DNA from 2 places in the Halarsenatibacter silvermanii genome. Region 1 is predicted to be linked to the other one. Evidence: riboswitches for the same ligand, from Rfam matches in the RefSeq annotation. Region 1 holds a riboswitch; the other holds the start of a gene.
The links. A riboswitch is a leader RNA that binds a small molecule or an ion and turns the genes downstream of it on or off. The one in region 1 is predicted to bind cobalamin.

Region 2: another riboswitch for cobalamin. It lies ahead of BLT15_RS08630 (sirohydrochlorin chelatase); the one in region 1 lies ahead of BLT15_RS11845 (ABC transporter substrate-binding protein).

The regions. Positions count from the first base shown of each region.
Region 1 covers NZ_FNGO01000031.1:16,500-20,769, forward strand. The annotation lists gene BLT15_RS11840 (FecCD family ABC transporter permease) at 1-851, opposite strand, end outside; gene BLT15_RS11845 (ABC transporter substrate-binding protein) at 937-2,079, opposite strand; cobalamin riboswitch at 2,291-2,503, opposite strand; gene tatA (twin-arginine translocase TatA/TatE family subunit) at 2,874-3,050, opposite strand; gene BLT15_RS11855 (4Fe-4S dicluster domain-containing protein) at 3,096-4,226, opposite strand; gene BLT15_RS11860 (TorD/DmsD family molecular chaperone) at 4,232-4,270, opposite strand, start outside.
Region 2 covers NZ_FNGO01000015.1:29,077-33,346, reverse strand. The annotation lists gene BLT15_RS08640 (MFS transporter) at 1-469, opposite strand, end outside; gene BLT15_RS08635 (hypothetical protein) at 724-1,002, shown strand; cobalamin riboswitch at 1,235-1,429, shown strand; gene BLT15_RS08630 (sirohydrochlorin chelatase) at 1,596-1,973, shown strand; gene BLT15_RS08625 (precorrin-8X methylmutase) at 1,964-2,578, shown strand; gene cbiD (cobalt-precorrin-5B (C(1))-methyltransferase CbiD) at 2,618-3,766, shown strand; gene cbiE (precorrin-6y C5,15-methyltransferase (decarboxylating) subunit CbiE) at 3,759-4,270, shown strand, end outside.

The DNA of each region.
Region 1 (4,270 bases):
AAACCGATAATTCCCACAAAAGAAACTATAACCGCTGCCAGAAAAGACGAAAGCAGCATTCCGATAATTCTCAATCTCTCCACGTCAACCCCCAAAGCTTCGGCGGATTCATCGCCCGAGCTCATCACATTATAATCCCAGCCTTTGCTGACAAAATAGATCAAACAGGGCAGCAGCACGGCGATGATCAGTCCCAGATCGGACCAGGTAGCCCGTCCCACATCTCCAAAAGTCCAGAAAACGATAGAGGCCACCTCGACATCGTCGGCAAAATACTGGATAGCTGTGGTGCCGGCCCCAAATAGAGAACCCAGAGCAACTCCGGTCAGTATGAGAGTTTCGGCTGCAGCCCCTTTGTAACGAACCAGGGCAAGGATGATAAGGGTGGAAACAAGCGCCCAGCCGAAGGCGGAAATGGTGGTTATATAAGGATTATTCAGAATAATATCTCCATCTGTACCGCTGTGAACCTGCCCCACTCCCAGAATGACGATGGAAAAGGCCGCTCCAAAGCCAGCTGCCTGGGATACACCGAGGGTGAAGGGTGAACCAAGAGGATTTTTCAATATAGTCTGCATTATGGTGCCCGATACCGAGAGGCCGGCCCCGGCAACGATGGCAGCTATCACCTGAGGTATTCTTATGTTCCAGATTATGACCCTGACAGGTCCCGAGGTTTCCGCCCCCAGCAAAACCGCCAGCACCTCCCGGGGCGGAATTGTGGTCGAACCCACGGATATGGCTATAATAACCAGAAAAGCCAGGATGATAAGAGATGCGATGCCAAAAATGAATTTTTTGTACTGATGTGATCGATAATCCTGCAAAACGCGATTTTTAACTTCCTCCAAAAGACGATCCCCCTCGAAATTTACAATAAATATTTTCCACCCCTATAGGCCCTATACGCCCTAATATTTGCCAATATTGACGAATCTATTTTTCCAGCAGATTTATCTGTTCAAAGGAGGGGAAAAACTCCTGCTGTTCTTCAAAAACCGGTTCGCCCAGAAACACTTCCATAATTTCTTCCGCCCGGTCGACAGGATCTACATCTTCAAAAGCTTCCGGATATATGACACTTCCTATATAGTAACCGTTGGCCAGAATATTGCTGAACTGGCGGTGATAGGAGGAATAGGGCAGAAGTGTATGAGTTCTCTCTTTTTGTACTGCCTTAAGAGCGGCGAACTCGTCATGCCGGTCCATATCGTCGTAAACCAGGTTTAAATTGCTGGAATCCATGAAAATATAGTCAGGATCCCAGAGCATAAGCTGTTCTCTGTCCACATTGGCCTGGGTGACGGTGTCAAAATCCAGCTCTCTTTCGGCGACATGATCGGCATCTAAAAATTCCAGGGGAGGAAAGGGCACCCGGACCGAGGTCAAGCCATGAGCTCCCCTGTGACCCATACCTCCGATAAAGACTTCCGGTCTTTTTTCTTCGGTCACCTCCTGACCTCTGCTTTCCAGGTCGGATATAATCTCTTCGGTAAAATCTATCAGTTCTTCGGCTCTATCCTCCTCGCCGAATATTTCTCCCAGGATGCGCCAGTCGTCGAAGAGCACATCACGATATTTGTGCAGATCGCCAAAATCCAGATAAACGACCGGTATTTCCGTCCTGTCCTGTAGATCTTCAGCATCCTGGACATCTCCCGAATGAATGATCAAATCAGGATCCTGACGGGCGATGAGCTCGGAATCGCCGCCGTGGTTGGGTCCTATCTGAGGTTTTTCTCTCAACTCTTCATAGACCAGCTGATAATCCCGGTAAAGCTCGTCATCAGAGCCGACTTCTCCTTCTTCGACCCCGATTATATTTTCGACCCCGGTAAAATAGAGAACATTGCGCGGGGCCCCGGAACCGACGGCTATGACTTCTTCTGGCTCATGAGGAACTTCAACAATTCGACCTCCCCTATCCTCTATCTCCAGAACCTCACCGGAAACCCGGGCGGACTGCGGATTGATAAATGCTCCAGCAGCCAGAATGAAAACCACTGCGAGTGAGATCAGCAGGAAATTTTTCATAAAACGATGATAGAAATTATTAAAAAGCGGTATTGAGGTGACCAATTTTAGAAATAACCTCCTTTGTTTTTTTGCCCGTTTATTGTTGCTCATATTTATGGCAAAATAAAAGGCCCAACCCTGACAGGTTGAGCGGTTTAGGTGAGTAAGCCTACACAGGTCCGGTAAAATGCGACGGTTAAATGAGCTGATAGGAGATATAAGGGACTCTCCGGTCCTGTATTAGCTTCACCTACATTCCCTGCCATAGGGGAACTGCAGGCTCGACAACCAGGCAGGTCTCCTGACTTCTGGCCTTTGCCGGATTTTACCTTCCCAGCGCCCTTGCCGGCCGGGCAAAATCATAGGCGACTGGTGGCAGATAAAAATCCGGGGTGACCAGTTACAGTGGCGGGCCCGTTCAGGCTTCTCACCTGATTCCCTATTATCCCCCGGCAATGCCGGAGGCACCTGATTGCGCCGATATTTAGTTTTTTTCCCTGCTTTATTAATTCAAGATATGTGATTATATTCCTTCCCGGTTATTTCCGGTTTTTTTCCGCTGTAAAAATAATGAGCTTTCCCGCCTGTTTCCAGCAGTGCCTCACGGCAAATAAATGTGTTACTGCCCCGAGGTTCTCACCCCGAGATTCTCATCAATAGAATCACTTGAGGACATAGGCCATAGCTCTTCCAACCGGCCCCTTATTATCCTGGATCTTCCTTTTATCAGTTGATAGATATCGTATAAGATCGGGGGGGAATTTCATTGTGAACGAAGCTTTATATCTTACAGTACAACTAAATGAGGTTTTTTATACACCTATTAACCAACTAAAGACAAGAAGATCCATTATCTTTTACTCGTCTTTATCTTCGTCTATTACGGAAACTTCCTCCACCTCTTTGCTGGCATTTTTAAGCTCTCTTATACCCGAACCTATAGCTCTTCCCATCTCCGGTACTCTGCCGGGGCCAAAGATTATCAGGATTATCCCCAGAATTATAATCAATTCAGGAGCGCCCAGTCCAAACATTATATTACCTCCTTTGCAAAAGAGAATTGGAATAAAAAATGAAAACTAACAAAAATAACATTTATCTCTGCCGCTTTTTAAATTGAACGGGGCCCCACAATCAGGGCATTTTCCCAGCCTGAATCCGGGCTCAAGGACGATCCTGCCGGCGGTAAACTCATCATGTGTGAGACCGCCGACAAATTTTAAAGCATCCTGAGGACAGCTGCTGCGGCAGACATGACAGCCGGTGCATCTGCCCGGATAAAAAAACGGATTTTCCTGGGTGAATTTGATCGCGCCGGTGGGACATAATTTTTCACAGCGCCGGCAGCATGTGCAGCGTTCTTCTCTGAATTCCGGCCGGGCAGAAATTATCAAATTATCATTAATATCCAGACTGTTATTTTCTGCAGATATCCTGCAGATTATCTGCAGTAATTCCCGGGGAAGTATGACACTATCTTCTTTTCCAGCTCCGGGATATCTTTTCTGCAGCTCTTCTTTTCCCATCTCTGTCAGATCTTCCAAAACCTCCCCGCTTTTCCGGGCCAGACTGGAGAAAACTTCCCGGCGGTCCAGTTCTTCATCATCTTCATCGGTATCACCCGATAAAGATGAGCTGCCGTCTGATCCGGGCCTTTTTTTGCCGGTATAAATAAAAGGCCTGCAGCCGGGAAAAATCTTTTTGAGAAATTCAACCTGGTTTTTTATCCAGGGGGCGACACGGTCAAAGTTGCTGCAGCCAGCCTCCCGGCAATCTGCAAAGGGGAGATAAAGTTCACTCCCCAGAACTGGAGGGATAATGAGCCGGGCCAAAGAAAAACTTCCCGGGCAGCCTGTCAATATTGCCCCGGAAGAATCTGATTTTTTCAATTTTTTGCAGACAGGCTTGAGAAAGCTGCGGGATTGGGCGGCCTGAATGAGTCTGCTGTTTATCTTTGTTCTTTCCAGCTCTTTAAAATTTAAGGCTGCAGTCGGGCATATAGAGATGCACAATCCACAGCCAGTACAGCGATCATGTTTTTTCGGAATATCATTTTTCTGCAGGCTGAGATTGCGCCGGGGACAGATTCTAACACAGCCCCGGCAGCAGAGAAAATTTCTATCATTATTCAGACATCTTGAACCTTTAATCTCAATTTCTTCTGGCAGAACCTTTTCAGCGAAGAGTCTGAACAGATATTTGCCCAGCATGATGATCAGGCGATCCGGGCCAGATATTCACGTTCTTGTGCCAG
Region 2 (4,270 bases), on a different contig from region 1:
AGCCTCCGACTCCGCTGCCCGAATGCATAATACCCATAGAGACAGCTCTATGGGATGGTTCTACTTCGATCATCACCGCCTTATTTACAGCCGGTGTAATAATGCTGAATCCCAGACCGGTCAATAATCCCAGCACCAGCAGCAGACCGTAAACGGGAGCGGCCCCCTGAAATATAAACAGCCCGCCCATGCTGTAAAGCCCGATAAGAAGACCGGTCCGGGAGCCGATTTTATCGACGATGTTTCCGCTGAAAAGTGCGACAGCGGTGGCCGATATAAAAAATACGGTCGAGTAGAGGCCGGCCTGGGTGCGAGAGATGGCAAATTCTCTGCGGATAAATGGCATGAGAGCCTGAATGCCCTGCACACTGACAAAGGAAGCTATGTAACCGCCGGCCAGAAGTCCCAGAAATTTCAGCTTGAGAGGCTGGAGTTTTTCCTTGAGGCCGTTGATAAAAAAGTTGAACATGTTTTGGCATCTCCTTTCCGGACTGCTAAAAAACTCATCCTGCAGCAATTCTATTTACCAGTATATTCGGATGATGTTTGCAGAATTCTCTTGTTATGATAGAATACCATCAGAACACATTATAACTGATTAATATTGTTTTGTCAGCCCCTTATTTCTAACAGAGGGTAAACTGTGTTATAATCTAAACCACGAAGATAAGAATGCGAATATAAATTCAGAGAAGGGGGGGAGTTCCTCCGGGAGCAAAGACCATGATGAGAGAGGAAAGATCGCTGGTTTATATGGTTAGAGATGGCCGCATTGAACTGGAAAAGGTACTGGAACAGCTGGATATGGAACAGGATGATCTTTATTTTCAGCTGGAAGAGATAGTCAATCTTCTCAACGATATCGAACGCGAGCTGGAGGAGAGAGAAGAAGGAGCTGACCTTGATGATAACGAAGAGGAGGTCGCGGGGGCCAGAGAGGAAAGTTTTAGAGAGGGAGAAATTCAGGACTTTGTAGAGGATGACTATTTTGATCACACCTAAAAAGTAAAAAATTCCCGCCCGGGGAGGGCGGGACAGCAGTAGGGGAGTTTATCCGGTTATAACCGGCTGCAGTTTTGAATTATGCCTGAAAACAGGAAAATTTACAGTAATCCATTTTACAATTTTCCTGTAATTTTACCTGGCGGGATGTATCCGCTGGGTTAAAAGAGGAGTTTATACCTGAGTCTTTAAACAAATATTAGAGAGGCAAACATGATTATATAGATGACCAGGCGAATTTTATATCTCAGGTGCCATCAGCTAAGGCTGAGGGAGAATAGGGAATCAGGTGAAAAACCTGAACGGGCCCGCCGCTGTAACCGTTGGGTCGGGTTTTATGTCTGCCACCCGGTTGGTGTATTCAGGGGAAGGTTTGACCCGGCTGTAAAACGGAAGTCAGAAGACCTGCCTGAGAAAAAGATGTAACCAACCTACTGACCTTCGCCGGCAGGAGATGTAGGCTGTTTTTTTCTGCATTTAGCCCCGCGTCCATCCTGTGGAGAAGGGGGCGCTTTTTTATTTGTGCGCGGAACTGCCGCGGAGGGATGAAGCTGAATTTCATTTCGACAATTTGAGAGGAGGCTATTGTAAAAATGAGTGAGACCGGAATAATTGTGCTGGGACACGGAAGCAGAGCTGATAAGTCAAATAAAATGTTTTATAATCTGATCGATAAGCTCGACAGGCGGCTGGAAGATCAGCGCGTAGAAGGAGCTGCTATGGAGTTAACCAACCCCACTTTAGAAGAAAGGGTGGCAGAATTAGCCGGAGATGGAATCGAAAAGATAGTAATTTTACCTCTCTTCTTATTTCCGGGGATTCACGTCCAGGAGGATATACCCGCTCAGGTCGATGAGCTGGCCGAAAAATATCCCGGAATAGAGTTCAGTATCGGGGATATAATAGGGGATGACAGCAGGCTGGTCGATATTATAGTTGATAGATGGAAAGGGGTAAATGAGTGGAACTGATAACTGATCCCGAAAAAATTCAAAATAAAAGCTTTGAGATCATAGAAGAAGTTCTTCAGGGCCGAGAGCTGCCAGAAAAGGAGCGCGAAATAGTCTATCGAATAGTTCATGCCACAGCTGATTTTGACATCAGCGAGGTCACAGTCTTCTCGGAAAATGCTGTGGAGGAAGGCAGAAAGGCCCTGGAGAAAGGAGCCCGCATCATCACAGATGTCAATATGCTCAGGTCAGGAGTCAGCACCCGACTCAGCGATGATCTGGGTTATAGTGTGGAATGTTTTATAGCCGACGAAGATGTACGCAATAAAGCTGAAGATGCCGGCATCACCCGCTCCATGATGGCCATGAGAAAGGCGGCCGAAAAGACCGGAGAGAGCATATACGTTATCGGTAACGCGCCCACAGCTTTGATTGAATTGATAAATTTGGTGAGGGCAGGCAAGGCTGATCCTGCTCTGATAATCGGCACTCCGGTGGGATTGGTCGGAGCTGCTGAAGCCAAAAATGAACTGGAGAAGCTTGCTGCACCGCATATCACCATCAGAGGCAAGAAGGGAGGCACAGCTGCTGCCGCAGCTGCTATTAACGCTCTCATTTACCTGTAAAATGGCAGGCTGAAGTCTGAAAATCTGGGGTGAGTGTGCATGGATCGGGAGAGAAAAACCAATTTGGCCGAAGAAAATAGAGATCGGGATCTTAAAAAAGGTTTCACTACCGGCAGTGCCGCCGCAGCCGCTGCTCGGGCTGCAGCTTTAATGATCAGAGATCAGCAGAGATATGATAGGGTTGAGATAGATACTCCCGCCGGGATCAGGCTGGAATTGGAGCTGGCCGACGCCGATTTTTCGGCCGAAACAGCCCGGGCTTCGATAATCAAAGATGCAGGCGATGATCCCGATATCACCGACGGGCTTGAGATAGCTGTTCGGTTAGAGCTATGTTCCGACAATGAGATAACAGCGATCGAAGCAGGTTCAGGTGTGGGGACGGTGACCGAGCCGGGACTTCCTGTTGATCCGGGAGAGCCGGCCATAAACCCGGTGCCCAGGCAGATGATTACAGAACAGGTTGAGAATATTCTGGGCCAAACCGGCTGCCGGGTTATAGTTTCTGCTCCGGGAGGAGAGGAGTTGACCCGTCAGACTTTCAATCCCCGGCTGGGTATTGAAGGGGGTATTTCGATTCTGGGAACTTCCGGCCTGGTCGAACCGATGTCAGATAAAGCCTATCGAGAATCGCTGGCTCTTGAGTTGAGCCAGGCCGCCGCCCGGGGCAGGAAAAAAGTGGTGCTGGTTTTCGGCAATTACAGCCGGGATAAAGCTCTGGATCTGGGATTTGCCGAAGATATCATTATCAGAATGAGTAATTTTGTGGGTTTTATGCTGGAAAAGAGCTGTGAGGAGGATTTAGAGGAAATTTTGCTCATAGGCCAGCTGGGCAAGCTGGTAAAAGTTGCAGCGGGGGTTTTCAACACCCACAGCAGCACCGCCGATGCCCGCCTGGAGACTCTGGCCGCTTACAGCGCTTCGCTGGGATTGGGCTCACAAAATGTGCGCGAAATTCTCAGCTGCGGCACCAGCGAGGAGGCAGCCGAAATTATCGAACGCGAAGATCTGCAGGAGGTTTATCCGCTGCTGGCCGAAAAGATAGTGGAAAGAGCCGGACAGCGCTGCGGATGCGATCTGAAGATCGGAGCTGTTATTTTTTCTATGCGAACCGGTCTGCTGGGCAGCGCTGGCGGTATTTCGCTGCTCGACAATTTAGAGGGGGCGAGGGAGCTAGCCGATGAATAACGAGAGAAGTATAGTCATAGCCGGTGTGGGACCGGGAAGCAGGGAATATCTGCTGCCTGTAACCAGAAGAAAGGCCAGGGAGGCCGATATTCTGGTCGGAAGTTCCCGGGCTCTAAAACTCTTTGCCGGTCTGGAAGCAGAAAAACACGAACTGAGCTCTAACCTGGAAGCCACCAAAAATTTGATCGACCGCAGCCGCAGGCAGAAAAAGGTGATGGTCCTTGTTACCGGAGATCCGGGTCTTTACAGTCTGGCCGGTTATCTCAAAAAGCATTTTTCCGGAGAGAACCTGGAAATAATACCCGGCATCAGCGCCATGCAGCTGGGGCTGGCCCGGGCCGGCCTTGGCTGGCAGGATGTTCGTTTTGTCAGCCTGCATGGCCGCGATAATCTGGAAGAGCTGCTGGAGCTGGTAAAAAGCCGGGCTAAGATCGGAATTTTTACTGACGAGGAGTATTCGCCTGCCCGGATAGGCAGCTATCTCATCGAAAAGGGAGTTGACCC